Regions from separate parts of the Streptomyces sp. NPDC099050 genome, predicted to be linked through region 1. Evidence: riboswitches for the same ligand, from Rfam matches in the RefSeq annotation. Region 1 holds a riboswitch; each other region holds the start of a gene.
The links. A riboswitch is a leader RNA that binds a small molecule or an ion and turns the genes downstream of it on or off. The one in region 1 is predicted to bind cobalamin.
Positions count from the first base shown of each region.

Region 1 (3,568 bases):
GGATCCTCTCGGGGGTGTACAGGTGCAGGACGGTGCCGCCCGTGTACTTGCCCTGCAGCTCGTCCTGGCGCTCCAGCGCCTCGAAGGGGTCGTCGGTCCAGCCGACGGGCAGCTGCGAGGAGTTGGTGTAGTACGGGTTGGTGTCGGTGCCGGCCTGGAGGATGCCGGGGAAGCGTGCCCGGTCCTCCTTCGCGAAGCGGTACGTCGTCCCCTCTGCGGGGGTGGCCTCCAGGTTGTAGAGGTGGCCGGTGCTCTCCTGGAAGTCGACCATCCGGGCCCGGACCCGGTCCAGGAGCCGGACGGCGAGGGCGTGGCCCTCGGGCGCGGTGATGTCGTACGCGTCCCCGCTGAAGTTGCGCACCATCTCGTTGACCCCGTTGACCCCGATGGTGGAGAAGTGGTTGCGCAGGGTGCCCAAGTACCGCTTGGTGTAAGGGAAGAGACCTCCGTCGATGAGGTCCTGGACGGTGATCCGCTTGAGTTCGAGACTGTCCTTGGCGAGCTCGCACAGCCGGTCCACCTCGGCCAGCAGCCGCTCCTCGTCGCCCGCGTGAAGGTGTCCGAGGCGGGCGCAGTTGAGGGTGACCACACCGAGCGAGCCGGTCTGTTCGGCGCTTCCGAAGAGGCCGTTGCCGCGCTTGAGCAGCTCCGTCAGGTCGAGCTGGAGCCGGCAGCACATGGAGCGGATCATGTTCGGTTCGAGCTCGGAGTTGATGAAGTTCTGGAAGTACGGGAGCCCGTACTTGGCGGTCATCGCGAAGAGCCTCTCGGCGTTCTCGCTCTCCCAGGCGAAGTCCTTGGTGATGTTGTAGGTCGGGATGGGGAAGGTGAACACCCTCCCGGTGGCGTCTCCTTCCGTCATCACCTCGATGTACGCCCGGTTGATCATGTCCATCTCGGCCTGGAGCTCGCCGTAGGCGAAGCCGATCTCCTCCCCCGCGACCACCGGGACCTGCTCGCGCAGGTCCTCGGGGCAGGTCCAGTCGAAGGTGAGGTTGGTGAAGGGAGTCTGGGTGCCCCAGCGCGAGGGCACGTTGAGGTTGTGCACGAGCTCCTGGACGCACTGCCTGACCTGGTCGTACGTCATCGCGTCGAGGCGGACGTACGGGGCGAGGTACGTGTCGAACGAGGAGAAGGCCTGGGCGCCCGCCCATTCGTTCTGCAGGGTGCCGAGGAAGTTCACGATCTGGCCGACGGCCGAGGACAGGTGCCGGGGCGGGGCGGAGTCGATCTGCCCGGGTACCCCGTTGAAGCCCTCGGTCAGCAGGGTGCGCAGGGACCAGCCGGCGCAGTAGCCGGAGAGCATGTCCAGGTCGTGGATGTGCAGGTCGCCCTCGCGGTGGGCGCGGGCCACGGCGGCGGGATAGACCTGTTCCAGCCAGTAGTTCGCCGTGACCTTGCCGGCTGCGTTGAGGATGAGGCCGCCGAGCGAATAGCCCTGGTTGGCATTGGCGTTCACCCGCCAGTCCCGGCGGTCCAGGTACTCGGTCACGGTCTCTACGGCATCGACGACAGCAGGCACGGCGGCCCTCCCACGAGGCTCGGCACGGAAAAATGGCGGGCGCTCTCGAGCGCCCGTGCCGGCAGGTGTCGGACTCGTCCGCCGGGGCGGATTCACCGTTGCGGGGCAGTCCCGGATTCCCACCGGGTTCCCTGTTGCCTCGGTCGGGGAGAGGCCCCGCCGAACCGGCAGAGCCAACACTACATATGGATGTGAGTGCGAGATGCCACCACTACATATGGGGTGCCGAAGGTCCCGGAGCAAGGGACTTCGGGCCCTGCGGGCTCGCGCGGGAGCCCCTGCGGCTCGCGCGGGAACCCCCGCGGACTCAGCTCCGGCCGCTGGTGGCGGCGTGGTACTGGAGGTCCTGGACCTCCACCGTGCGGTCCACCCGGTGGGGCAGCTCCACCCGGGCCCCGGTCCCGCCGTTCCGCACCACGGCCGCCGAGCCCGTGCCCGGACCCAGGGGCAGCAGCTCGGAGTGGACCCCGGCCGGAGCGGCGTGCGCGTCCCCGGCCGCTCCCACGGCCGTACGGATGCTCGCGGGCGCGGTCAGGAAGCTCAGCACCTCCACCGTGTCCCGGGCCGCGGCGCTGCCTCCCCGCAGCGACATCACGAGCGACTGGCCGCCGCTCGGGTCCGCGGCGGCGAACTGGGTGCGCGAGCTCAGGTACAGCGTGTCGCGGACGATCTTCGGCCAGCCGCCCGTCTTGAACCGGGTGAGGTAGTACGAGGAAAGATCCAGGTAGGCATGGCCGTTGTGCAGGGAGGGTGCGAACTGGCTGCTCTCGCTGTAGTCGTTCCAGGTGGTGAGCTGGACCCAGTCGGCCCCGTCCTCGATGGCGCGGTTCCATGTGGCGCGCAGGGTCGCGGTGTTGCCGGCCTCGTCGTAGATGCCCTGGTTGGGCCGGGCGTCCTGGACCGATACGGGCTGCATCCAGATCTTGCCCGCGGCGTGGGCGCGCCGGACGTCGCGCGCGGAGCCCTCCTGGCCGACGTAACTGCGGCTGCCCCACTCGGAGAATCCGTAGCTGATGGGCTCGAACGTAACCCTGTGCGAACCGAAGTCGAGGAAGAGCGGGACGAAGGCGGTACGGATGCCGTGCCGGGACTTCAGGACGTCCATGACCCGGGTCCACCAGGCGGCGCTCTGCTCCTCGGCCTTGAACGGCGAGACGACCAGCCGGCCGTCGGGGAGCCGGTGGGCCGCCGGGGCCTTGCCGAGGTCCGCGAGGAGGTCGGCGAGCACGGCCGGGTCGTCGGTGTCCAGGGAGGTCATGTCCGGCATCAGCATGACCTTGAAGGCCGGGTCCACCGAACGGGCGGCTTCCAGCAGGAGCTCGCAGCGCTCGCGGTTCTTCCCGGTCAGGGAGAGCAGGTCGAGGGTGAATCCGTCGAGGCCGGCGGCGCGGGCCGTACGGACCTCCTGCTGGAGGTTGGCGAGTTCCCAGTTCCCGGCCTTGGGCGGGACGGGCAGCGGCCGGTCGCGCAGCAAGCCGCCGTAACGCTCGTGCTTGCCGTTCTCGCCGTCCGGCTTCAGGTAGTTGCGGGCGTAGTAGTCGACGTCGGCGTGCGCGTTGTCCAGGGAGCGGGTACGGGGTGAAGTAGTGGGCGAAGACCAGCTTCTTGCCGGCGGCGCCGGAGCGCAGGGCAGCGGGCTGCGGCATGTCGAAGGGCAGCGGTCCGGACGGGCGGACCGCGTCGCCCCTGCCGGCCCCCGGGCCCTCGGGCTCCGGGGACGGCCCGGCCGGGCTCTGCGGTGCCGTGGTGCCCGGACCGGCGGCGGTGGGGCCGGTCGCGGTGGGCGCGGGGCCGCCACCGGGGGCCGCGGGCAGGGGGGCGACAGGGACCGCTCCCGGGCGGACCTGCGCGCCGGCGACGGTACGGGTGTCCCAGGCGAGGCCCGTCGCGGCGCAGACGCCGACGAGGAGGAAGGCGGTCAGGAAGAGGCTCAGCACGGGCCTTCGGCTCCGGAAGCCCGCACGGCGCCGGTGCGACGCGGGTCTCGCGCCCCGCCCTGCCCGCCGCCGGTCCGCACTCATCCTGGCCCTCCCCCGAACAGTCCCG
Region 1 covers NZ_JBIWAE010000016.1:69,785-73,352, forward strand. The annotation lists gene ACIQV3_RS25440 (ribonucleoside triphosphate reductase) at 1-1,522, opposite strand, end outside; cobalamin riboswitch at 1,565-1,706, opposite strand; gene ACIQV3_RS25445 (glycoside hydrolase family 71 protein) at 1,830-2,996, opposite strand.

Region 2 (3,568 bases), on a different contig from region 1:
GCCCGCCCCGGTGCGGGGCGTCTTCGTGTACCGCAGCGATCGGCCCTACGAGATCTCCCTCGACTTCGAGGGGGCCGGCATGCACCTCGCCCACTGGGTCTTCTCCCGGGAGCTGCTGCTCGACGGCCAGGTCTGCGCCACAGGCGAGGGCGACATCCAGGTGTGGCCGCGCTGGAAGGGCACCGAGCCGCGGGTGTTCCTCGCCTTCAGCAACGGCGCGCAGTCCTGCGTGATGTCCGCCCGGGCCAAGGACGTACAGGCGCTGTGCCGCCGGATGACCGAGCTGGTGCCGCGCGGCCGGGAGCACCTGTACTACGACCTCGACGCCGAGCTGAGCTCCCTCCTGCCCAGCTGAACCGGCAAGCGGGCGAAGCGGGCGGGAGCGGCCGGGACCGGCGCCACCGACGGGAGCCGGCAGACCGGATGAACCCGGTGAACCCGGTGAACCCGGTGCAACCGCAGCCGTACCAGGCGCGTCTTCACGGATGACACCGTTCCCCGTCTCTCGGAATCGAGGGGACGCCATGAACCGTCCACGCCGCCGGCAGGCCACCGCACTGGGGTTGGGCGCACTGCTCGCCGCCACTCTGGCCTTCGCCGCACCGGCCTCCGCCGCAGCCACGACCGCAACCCCCACCACGCCGGCCACCACCGCCACCGTCACTCCGCTCGTCGTCAATGCCCGCTGGGGCGGTCACTGCACGTACGACCGGGTGGTCATCGACCTGCAGGGATACGTACCCGAGGTCACCGTCACCCCCGTCCCGAAGCTGATCTACGACGGGTCCGGCAAGCCCGTTCCGCTGGCCGGGCGGTACTTCCTGGAGATCCGCCTGAACCCCGCCGCCGGACACGACGACGCGGGCAACAGCGTCTACCGCGGGCCCAAGCTCCTCAAGATCTACCTGCCCAAGCTGAAGGGCATCGCCCTGACCGGCGACTACGAGGGGTACGTCACCTTCGGCGCCGCCTTCGACACCAAGCCCGCCTACACCTCGTTCAAGCTGCACGCCCCCGAGCGCTTCGTCCTGGACATCGCGCACCCGAACGTCTGCTGAGCGCGCACCGCCGGCGGGATACGGGGCCCGGCCGCTACCGGTGCTCGGGATTAGGGAAGTCGAAGCGGCAGCCCGCGTCCCACAGGGAGCGCTGGTTGCCGTGCGCCGGCATCCCGCCGGACCGCTTGAGCAGGGCGGCCAGATGCATGAGGTTCCAGCTCATGAAGGTCGTGTTCCGGTTGGTGAAATCGTTCTCGGGGCCGCCGGATCCGGGGTCCAGGTACGAGGGTCCGGGTCCGGCCTCGCCGATCCATCCGGCGTCGGCCTGCGGGGGGATCGCGTAGCCGAGGTGCTGGAGGCTGTAGAGGATGTTCATGGCGCAGTGCTTGACGCCGTCCTCGTTGCCGGTGATCAACGCCCCGCCCACGCGCCCGTAGTAGGCGTACTGGCCCTGGTCGTTCAGGATCGAGGAGCAGGCGTAGAGCCGCTCGATGACCTGCTTCATCACCGAGCTGTTGTCCCCGAGCCAGATCGGGCCGCACAGCACCAGGATGTCGGCGTCCATGATCTGGCTGTAGAGCACCGGCCACTGATCGCCCTCCCAGCCGTGTTCGGTCATATCGGGCCAGACACCGGTGGCGATGTCGTGGTCGACGGCCCGGATGAGCGAGGTCCGGACCCCGGCCGCCTCCATCACCGCGCGGCTCTTGCCGATCAGGCCCTCGGTGTTGCTGGGCTCGGGCGACCGCTTGAGCGTGCAGTTGACGTACACGGCGGTGAGATCGGAGTAGTCGAGGTCCTTCGCGGGGTCGGTAGCCACCCGCCCAGCCTCGCCGGGGCCCGTCGGAGCCGCCACCGGGCCGCACCCGTCCGGGGCCGTCGCGGCCCGGTACGACGGGGGCGGGTTTGTGAGCGGTCCGTGCGGCCGACTAGGGTCAGCGGGCCTTGGTGTTCGGGAAACCGGTGAGAAACCGGTGCGGCCCTCGCCACTGTGATCGGGAAGTCCGGCTCCACTCCTGCGGGAAAGCCACTGGGCTGCGCGGGAGGTTCCGCGCTGCCCGGGAAGGCGGGGCATGGACGTCAACCCGTGAGCCAGGAGACCGGCCGGGGCGCGTTGTCCATCCACGAGGTGCTGGAGAGGTCTCCCTACTCATGCATATAGCCGAGGGGTTCCTGCCCCCTTTGCACGCGGTCGCCTGGGGCGCCGTGTCCGCCCCCTTCGTCGTCCACGGCGTCCGCGCGCTCACCCGCGAGGTGAAGGCCAACCCGGAGAGCACGCTGCTGCTCGGGGCCTCCGGGGCCTTCACCTTCGTCCTGTCCGCCCTGAAGATCCCTTCGGTGACCGGCAGTTGCTCACATCCCACGGGCACCGGACTCGGGGCGATCCTGTTCCGGCCGCCGATCATGGCGGTGCTCGGCACGATCACCCTGCTGTTCCAGGCCCTTCTGCTGGCGCACGGCGGGCTCACCACCCTCGGCGCCAACGTCTTCTCGATGGCCATCGCCGGCCCGTGGGCGGGCTACGCCGTCTACCGCCTGCTGCGCAGGTCCGGGCTCCCGCTGATGGTGACCGTGTTCTTCGGCGCCTTCTTCGCCGACCTGATCACCTACTGCGTCACCAGCGCGCAGCTCGCCGTGGCCTTCCCGGACCCGGCCTCCGGGTTCGCGGGCTCGCTCGCGAAGTTCGGGGGGATCTTCGCGGTCACGCAGATCCCGCTGGCCGTGAGCGAGGGGCTGCTGACCGTCCTGGTGATGCGGCTGCTGATGGCGTCGAGCAAGTCGGACCTGGTCAGACTGGGCGTCGCGAAGCTGACGGCCACCCGTTCCGGAGAGAAGGCGGCGGCCTGATGAGCGGAATGTCCAAGAACACGAAGATCAACGGCCTGCTGCTGCTCCTGGTGGCGGCGCTGGCCGTGCTGCCGATCGCCCTGGGGCTGGGCGAGGGCAAGGAGGAGCCCTTCGCGGGCGCCGACGCGCAGGCGGAGGCCGCGATCACCGAGCTGAAGCCGGATTACGAGCCCTGGTTCTCCCCTCTCTACGAGCCCCCCTCCGGCGAGGTCGAGTCCGCACTGTTCGCCTTGCAGGCGGCACTGGGCGCGGGCGTGCTCGCCTACTACTTCGGCGTCCGCAAGGGCCGCCGCCAGGGGGCGGCCGCCGCCGCTGCCGACGGCACCGCCCCGGAGGCCTAGGCGGTGCTGCCGATCGACGTGGCCGCGCACAGCAGTCGCTGGCGCGGCCGGCACCCCCTGGAGAAGGCCCTGCTCGGGATCGGGCTGACGGTCACCGCCGTGTGCCTGCCGCCCTGGCCCGGCGGACCGCTGGTGGCCGCCGCCACCCTCGCCGTGCTGCTCGGCCCGGCCGGAGTGGCCGGCCGGCAGCTCTGGCGGGCCTTCCGGATCCCGCTCGGCTTCTGCTTCACCGGGGCGCTGCCCCTGCTGTTCGCGGTCGGCGGCCCGGCGGGGCCGGTCTCGCTGGCCCCCGACGGCCCCCGGACCGCCGCCGAACTCCTGCTGCGCACCTCGGCGGCCTCGCTCGGACTGCTGCTGTTCGCGTTCACCACCCCGGTCTCC
Region 2 covers NZ_JBIWAE010000007.1:204,910-208,477, forward strand. The annotation lists gene ACIQV3_RS14755 (SsgA family sporulation/cell division regulator) at 1-355, shown strand, start outside; gene ACIQV3_RS14760 (hypothetical protein) at 525-1,058, shown strand; gene ACIQV3_RS14765 (flavodoxin family protein) at 1,093-1,818, opposite strand; cobalamin riboswitch at 1,928-2,122, shown strand; gene ACIQV3_RS14770 (energy-coupling factor ABC transporter permease) at 2,151-2,846, shown strand; gene ACIQV3_RS14775 (energy-coupling factor ABC transporter substrate-binding protein) at 2,855-3,187, shown strand; gene cbiQ (cobalt ECF transporter T component CbiQ) at 3,191-3,568, shown strand, end outside.
Region 2: another riboswitch for cobalamin. It lies ahead of ACIQV3_RS14770 (energy-coupling factor ABC transporter permease); the one in region 1 lies ahead of ACIQV3_RS25440 (ribonucleoside triphosphate reductase).

Region 3 (3,568 bases), on a different contig from region 1:
GGAAGCGGTCCATGTCGCGCGCCTGGTTGGCGGTGGTGAAACCGCGCAGCTCCGCGCCGCCGTTCGCGGCGCAGGCCTCGGCCACCCGGCGGGAGCGGTCGGCGTTCTCCGCGATCCCCCCGTCGGCGGCAGGCCAGGAGCGCAGGGTCGTCAGCCGCCGGTCGGCCGCGTCCAGTCCGCACGCGGCGGTGACGCTGCCGCCGACGCCGCGCGGGTCCAGCGCGACGATGTCGTAGGCCCCGGCCAACTGCCCCGCCAGGGCGGCCCCCTTCTGCGAGAGCCGCTGTACGCCCGAGCCGCCCGGGCCGCCGGGCACCACGACCAGCGTCCCGCGCCGGGCGGCGGGACGGGTGCTGGGCAGCCGGGAGACGGCGAGCTCGACCCGCGGACCGGCCGGGTCGGCGTAATCGAGGGGGACGGACAGCTTCGCGCACTGCTGGCCGTCGAGGTGGCCCTTGTGCGTGCACTGCGCCCAGTCCAGGGCGGGGCGGGCGGCGTCGCGGGTGGTGGCGGCGGCCGCGGCGCCGGCGGTGCCGGCGCCGGTCAGCGTGGCCGCCACGGCCGTGGCGGCCAGGGCGGCGAGTACGGTCCTGCTGCGGTAACTGGTCATGAAACCAGCATGGTTGAGCGTCCGCCGCCGCTACATCCGGCAGCCGGGACAGTCGTCCGGGGGCTAGCCCCCCGAACCGCCCGCCCCGTCTCACCCCGCCCCGTCTCACCACGCCTCGCCGCGTCCCGCCGCGCCCCGCGTCGTCAGACCACGACGACCGTCACCGCCGCCGCGCCCATGAGCACGGCGGCGGAGTGGATGGCCGCATGGCCGTAGTCGCCCGACCAGAGGTGGCGGGCCAGGCCGCCGATGGCGGTGAGGCCCGCGATGATGCCGACCTGCGCGAGCAGGGTGACGCTGGTGAACGGGGTCAGCAGCAGGAGCACCGCATTGAGCCAGAACGGGGCGGCGCCCGTCCAGCCCCGCCACTCCCGCACGCCCCGCCACTGCTGCCGGGTCGGCAGCCGGGGCAGGTGCGGGCGTCGCGGCCCCTCACGGCGGCCCTTGGGTCTTCGGTGGTCCCCGAACTCTCGGGTCGCCGTCGTCACCGCGCCGTCACCAGCCTTTCAGTCACTCGCACGCAAGACGTCAACTCGCAGGCTGTACAGCCTCCTTGGGTGTGGGGGCGGAGGCAAGGGCCCGTTCGGCAAGAAATCCGAAAGCCAGGCCGAAAGTGCTCCACATCGCGGCCTGAATGGCGAGCGAGGCGAGCCGGAACTGCCAGACGAGCGCCGCCGGGAAGCCTCCCGGCACCTCGTTGACGCCCGGAAGCAGCGCGTAGGCGATGCCGACGGCAGCCACGAAGGCGAGCGAGGCGGCGACCGAGGCGTTCCAGTTGCCCAGGCGCGGCGCGAGGCGCCGGCCCAGGATCAGCGCGGCCGCCGCGAGCAGCAGGCCGAGCGCGAGCATCAGGACGTAGAGGGTGGTCCGCTGGACCGTGGTCTCGGGGTCTCCCACGGCCGGCGGATTGGCGGGGTACTTGAAGAACGGCACCAGGGAGACGGTGACGAACAGGCCGCCGGAGACCAGCAGCGCCGTGGCCCGGGGGCCGAAGCGGCCGATCCGGCCCAGGGCGTAGCAGTAGACGAGCGCGGCGATGCCGCCGAGCGCGATCCCGTAGAGCAGGGTGCCGGTGCCCAGCCCGGCCGTGGCCTGCAGGGCCCGGCTGACCGGGGCGGCCTCGGCGCCGCCGTGGTCATGGGCTCCGGCTTCCTCGAGGGCGATCGCCGCGTCGACCCGGGATTCACCGAGGAAGTAGGCGACGAGGAACGCGACGACGCCCGCCAGCAGGCCGGCGAGCATGCCCCGGACGAGGAGCGCGCGGGGGGAAATGGTGTTCATGGAGTTATCGGTCCCTTGCGATCGGCGGATCAGTGGCAGGGGAAGCCGAGGAGGTGGCGACCGTCGTGCATCCACTCGTGGATGGTGTCGCCTTCGAAGATCGCGGTGGCGCCCTGCTCGGCGCCGACGAGGTAGAGCAGGACCAGCATCAGGACGCCGGCGAACAGCGCCCAAGGGGCCAGAGCGTTGAGGGAGATGGGTGCGACGGCCGGCGGGGCGGCAGTCGTGGGCACGGCGGAGTCGGCCATGGCAGGAACCTCCAGAGGGAACACGCGTCCCGGTCAGTGGTGCTTGCGACGACGGTGGCGGGTCTGACTTTCCTCCCCCTCCGGGAGGATTCACAGTGGCGCGACCGTGCCGGATTCTCAACCGGACTTCCGTCATACCGTCGTCTTGTCGTCCGCCACCGTACCGCTCTTTATGGTCCCCTTACAGGGCGTCTCCGGAGGGCTCCGCCCCACCCGCCGCCCCGCCGCCCCGCCCGACCTCACCCGCCGCCCCGCCGCCCCGCCGCCCCGCCCGTCGACACCCTGGTGGCATCAGCCGATGGCGTCGACCACCTCGCCCAGGTCGACGAACTTGAAGCCGGTCGCCTCGCGGTCGCCGTCGCCGGGGGTTTCCCGGCCGTCCTGGACGACGAGCAGACCGCGGGGGTAGCGCGTGCCGAGGGGGGCGTTGAGGGCGGCGGCGCCGTCGCAGACCTCGGAGCCGTCGAGGATGGCGGAGGCCGCGGTGATCCGGAAGGCGCCCTCGAACTCGTTGTGGTCCTCGCGTTCGCGGTCGTAGGCGACGAAGGTGTCGTCGCCCTGGCTGGAGGCGAGCAGGTAGCCGTCACCGTCCGCTTCGGTGACCAGGGTCAGGCCCTCGACGTCCGCCGTCAGGCGCTTGCCGCCGTAGCCGGGATCGGCGCCGGGCGCGCACTCCTCGGTCTCCTCGTCGTAGGTGCCGGGGACGCCGTACTCGCGCACCTTGTCGATCAGCTTCGGCGTGCCGGTGAGGCCCGCGTCGATGCGCCAGATGCCGACGTCCTCCTGCCCCGCGTACAGGGTGCCGTCCGCGGGGTCGACGACCATGCCCTCGATCTGCGGCAGCTCGCCCGGCTCACCGCAGGGCGTCCAGGAGGCGCCGTTCGGCAGGCGGAAGGAGGACGGCAGGTCGAGCGTGCGCACCTGGCGGTAGTCGACCGTGCCGGCGGGGGTGGCGACCAGTTCCAGCAGGGCGATCCGGGTGCGGTTGCGCTGGCTCACCGCCGCGTAGGACCGGCCGGTCTTCCGGTCCGTCCAGGTGGCCAGGCCGTACGCGGTCTGCTGCTCGTTGATCTCGGCCTGGTCGGCGGAGAAGACCGGTCGCGCCGCCGGGTCGGTGACGTCGGTGAGCGGGCCGCCGGGCCGGTTCCGGTCGATCCGGTAGATCCGCAGGCGGTCGTTGCCACGGTCGCTGACCACCGCGACGTCGGCGCGCCCGCCGCCCAGCCGCAGACCGTTGACCAGGTCGACGTTGTTGAAGCGGCCGGGAGCGTCGTCGGCGCCCGGTCCGGCCGGGGCGGGCAGCGACTGGACCTGCCGGGCCTCCAGGTCGTAGACCCGCAGACCGCCCTGCTTGGCGGTCGCGATCACCAGGCTGCGGCCCGGATCGGCGGCGTTGCGCCAGATCGACGGGTCGTCCGCGTTGGCGTCA
Region 3 covers NZ_JBIWAE010000019.1:72,605-76,172, forward strand. The annotation lists gene ACIQV3_RS28370 (alpha/beta hydrolase) at 1-610, opposite strand, end outside; gene ACIQV3_RS28375 (hypothetical protein) at 754-1,098, opposite strand; gene ACIQV3_RS28380 (CbtA family protein) at 1,139-1,891, opposite strand; gene ACIQV3_RS28385 (CbtB-domain containing protein) at 1,921-2,139, opposite strand; cobalamin riboswitch at 2,178-2,314, opposite strand; gene ACIQV3_RS28390 (phytase) at 2,431-3,568, opposite strand, start outside.
Region 3: another riboswitch for cobalamin. It lies ahead of ACIQV3_RS28385 (CbtB-domain containing protein); the one in region 1 lies ahead of ACIQV3_RS25440 (ribonucleoside triphosphate reductase).

Region 4 (3,568 bases), on a different contig from region 1:
CGGCACGCTGCGGCTGTACCGGCCGGCCTGTGGGTCGGGCGTGTCCGCGTCGCTGAGCCCGAAGTCGCTGGGGACGGGTTTCAACGCGTACGACGTCCTGACCTCGGCCGGTGACCTCACCGGCGACGGGCGGGCGGACCTGCTGGCCCGGGAGACCACCACGGGGTACCTCTACCTGTTCGCGCAGGACGCGGGTTCGGTGTTCAAGCCGCGGGTCAGGCTTCCCGGGGGCTGGAAGGCGTACAAGCACGTCGTCGGGGCCGGCGACCTCAATGGCGACGGCCGCGGGGATCTGCTGACCGTGGACGCGGCGAACGCTCTGTGGCGGCTCGACGGGACCGGCAACGGCACCTTCAAGGCACGGGTGCAGGTCAAGGAAGCGGGCTGGGCCAGCGGCCGGGTGCAGTTCATCGGCGTTGGTGACATCAGCGGCGACGGCAAGGCCGACGTCGTGTCCCGGAACACGACCGGAGAGCTGTTGCGCAACAGCGGAGACGGCAAGGGCGGCCTCCTGGCCACCACGAAGATCGCCACCGGGTTCGGCGGTTACAAGGGCCTCTTCTAGGAGCGGCCCGGCCGGTCATGAGGCAGATGTGCCCGGCCCCCGGGGTTGCCCGGCTCAGTACGTCGGGCAGAGGTTGGCCTGGAAACAGGGTGGCGGAGCGCCGGAGCAGGGGGGCGGCCGACCGGGGCTCGCGGGTGGGCCGTCGGGCTCGGCGGGCCGCCCGATGGGCCGTGCGGTGGCGGAGGCGTGGCGGGTCGGTTCGCAGCGGCCGCCCTGGCTGCGGGGCCGGCCCGGGCCGGTCGTCGCGCAGCGCCCCGCCTCCGGCCCGGTGCGAAGCCGGCCGGACTGGTGCGGAGGTGCCGGAGGAACCCGGGGCGAACGCCTAGCCTGGGGGAATGACCGCCACCGCCGGGCGCGAGCCCCGTTCCGACCTGCGGGACTTCCTGCGTTCCCGGCGTGCCCGGATCGGTCCCGAGGAGGTGGGGGCCGCCGCCCACCCGGGGAGGCGGCGCGTGCCCGGGCTGCGGCGCGAGGAGGTCGCTCAGCTCGCGGGGGTCAGCGTCGACTACTACACCCGGCTGGAGCAGGGCCGTACCCAGCACGTCTCCACCGAGGTCCTCGACGCGGTGGCCCGGGCGCTGCGGCTCGACGCCACCGAGCGGTCCCACCTCTTCGAGCTGGCCCGGCCCCAGCGAGCCACCGACCCCGGGCGCGCCGCCGGCGTCCCCGGCCACGTGGAGGCCGGCGGCCCGCAGCGGGTCCGGGCGGGCCTGTACCGGGTCCTGGACGCCCTGGAGGACGGCACCCCTGCGATGATCATGGGGTGTCGGCTCGAGGTCCTGGCCGCGAACCGGCTCGCCGAGGCCCTGTACGCCGACTTCGGAGCCCCGGGTCCCGGCGCTCCGGGGTCGCGCACTCCGGAGTCGCGCACTCCGGGGGCGAGCACTCCGGAGTCGAGCACCCCGGAGTCGCGCACCCCGGATCAACGCGGCCGCAATCTCGCGCGGTTCCTCTTCCGCGACCCCGCCGCCCGGGCGCTCTTCGCCGACTGGGAGGGTGCCGCGCGCGGAGCCGTGGCCGCGCTGCGGTTCTACGCGGGCCGGCACCCGTACGATCCGGAACTGAGTCCGCTCGTCGAGGAACTCGGCTCGCTCGACCGGGACTTCCGGCGCTGGTGGGCCGGGCACGACGTGCTCGAACACACCCACGGCACCAAGCGGTTCCGGCACCCCGTCGTCGGTGAACTGGCCCTGGAATACGAGTCCCTGACCTTCCCGGACGACCCCGACCAGACCCTGTACCTCTACACGGCCGAGCCCGGATCTTCCTCCGACGAGGCGCTGCGTGCCCTCGCCTCCCGGGTGGCCGGCACGGTGCGCGCGGAACGCTGACGTCGTCCTTCTGGCACACTGGGCCGGGTTATCCAGGCGGTGCAGGACAGGAAACCGGTGTGAATCCGGTGCGGTCCCGCCACTGTGACCGGACATCCCCGCGCTTGCCGCGCGGGGATCCGGGAGTCAGACACTGACGCACCGCCTCTTTCGGTTCGACCAGGGGACGCGGATCCCCCGGAGAGGCTTCGCCATGTCTTCGTTCCCCCGTGCGCTGCTGCGCGCGCTCCTGCCCGTCCCCCTCCTGATACCGCTGGCCGCGTGCGGAGGACCGCCCGCGGCGCAGGACGCGAAGCCGGCGGCGGGCGCCGCGCCCGGCTTCCCGTACTCGGTCACCAACTGCGGTGTCACCAGCACCTATCAGGCCCCGCCGCGGCGTGCGGTCGCCATGAACCAGCACGCCACCGAGATCCTCCTGGCCCTCGGGCTGGAGGGGAAGACGGTCGGGACGGCCTACCTGGACGACGCCGTACTGCCCGCCTACCGCTCCGCGTACGACAAGATCAAGGTGCTGGCGAAGGAGTACCCCTCCCAGGAGGTCCTCCTCGGCGCCAACCCCGACTTCGTGTACGGGGGTTACTCCAGCGCCTTCGACAAGGCGCAGGGCCGCGACCGCGAGGGACTCGCGAAGTCCGGAGTCAACTCCCGCCTGAGCGTGGAGTACTGCACCGAGGGCAAGGTCGGCCTCGACCAGCTCAGGACCGAAATCACCGAGGTGGCAGGTACCTTCGGCGTTCCCGAGCGCGGCGAGCGGCTCATCGCGGACGAACAGCGCCGCATCGACGCCGTCAGCGCGCGCGTGAAGGACAAGGACAGGCCCGCCGTCTTCGTCTACGACTCGGGCGAGGCCTCCGCCTTCACCTCCGGCGGCAACGGCATCGGCAACGAGATCGTCTCGCTGGCGGGCGGCACGAACGTGTTCGCCGACCTCGAGGACACCTTCGGCGACGTGTCGTGGGAGAAGGTCATCGAGCGCAAGCCCGAGGTCGTCCTCATCTACGACTACGGCGGCACCACCGTCGAAGCCAAGAAGCAGCGCCTGCTGAACGACCCGGCGCTGGCGCAGGTTCCCGCGGTCAAGAACCGGCGCTTCGTCGTGCTGCCGCTGTCCTCCGCCGTGCTCGGCGTACGCGTCGCGGACGCCGTCGAATCGCTGGGCGCCCAGCTCCACCCCGACGCCGCGTGAGGCTCCTGGCCGCCCGTACGCTCACCCGTACCCCGGTCGTACTGGCCCTGCTCGCCGCCGCCCTGGCCGCGTCGGCCCTGGCGGGGCTGGTCCTGGGGCCGGTACGGATTCCCCCGGGCGAGGTGCTCGACCTCGTGCTCGCGGGGCCGGGGCCCCGGGCCGGAGGGGGCGCCTTCGGGGCGATCGTGTGGGACGTGCGCATGCCGCGCGTCCTGCTCGGGGCCGTCGTCGGCGCGGGACTGGCCGTCGCGGGAACCGTGCTCCAGGCGCTCGTACGCAACCCGCTGGCCGACCCGTTCCTCCTCGGGGCCTCCTCCGGGGCCTCGGCCGGAGCGGTGCTGGTGATCGTCTTCGGCGCCGGGTTCCTCGGCTTCGCGGGCGGGACCGCCGTACCGCTCGCCGCGTTCGCCGGGTCGATGGGCGCGCTCGTCGCCGTCTACGCCATGGCCCGGCGCGGCGGCTCCATGACCACCGGCCGGCTGATCC
Region 4 covers NZ_JBIWAE010000029.1:8,361-11,928, reverse strand. The annotation lists gene ACIQV3_RS34595 (FG-GAP-like repeat-containing protein) at 1-565, shown strand, start outside; gene ACIQV3_RS34590 (helix-turn-helix transcriptional regulator) at 901-1,896, shown strand; cobalamin riboswitch at 1,906-2,052, shown strand; gene ACIQV3_RS34585 (ABC transporter substrate-binding protein) at 2,090-3,082, shown strand; gene ACIQV3_RS34580 (FecCD family ABC transporter permease) at 3,079-3,568, shown strand, end outside.
Region 4: another riboswitch for cobalamin. It lies ahead of ACIQV3_RS34585 (ABC transporter substrate-binding protein); the one in region 1 lies ahead of ACIQV3_RS25440 (ribonucleoside triphosphate reductase).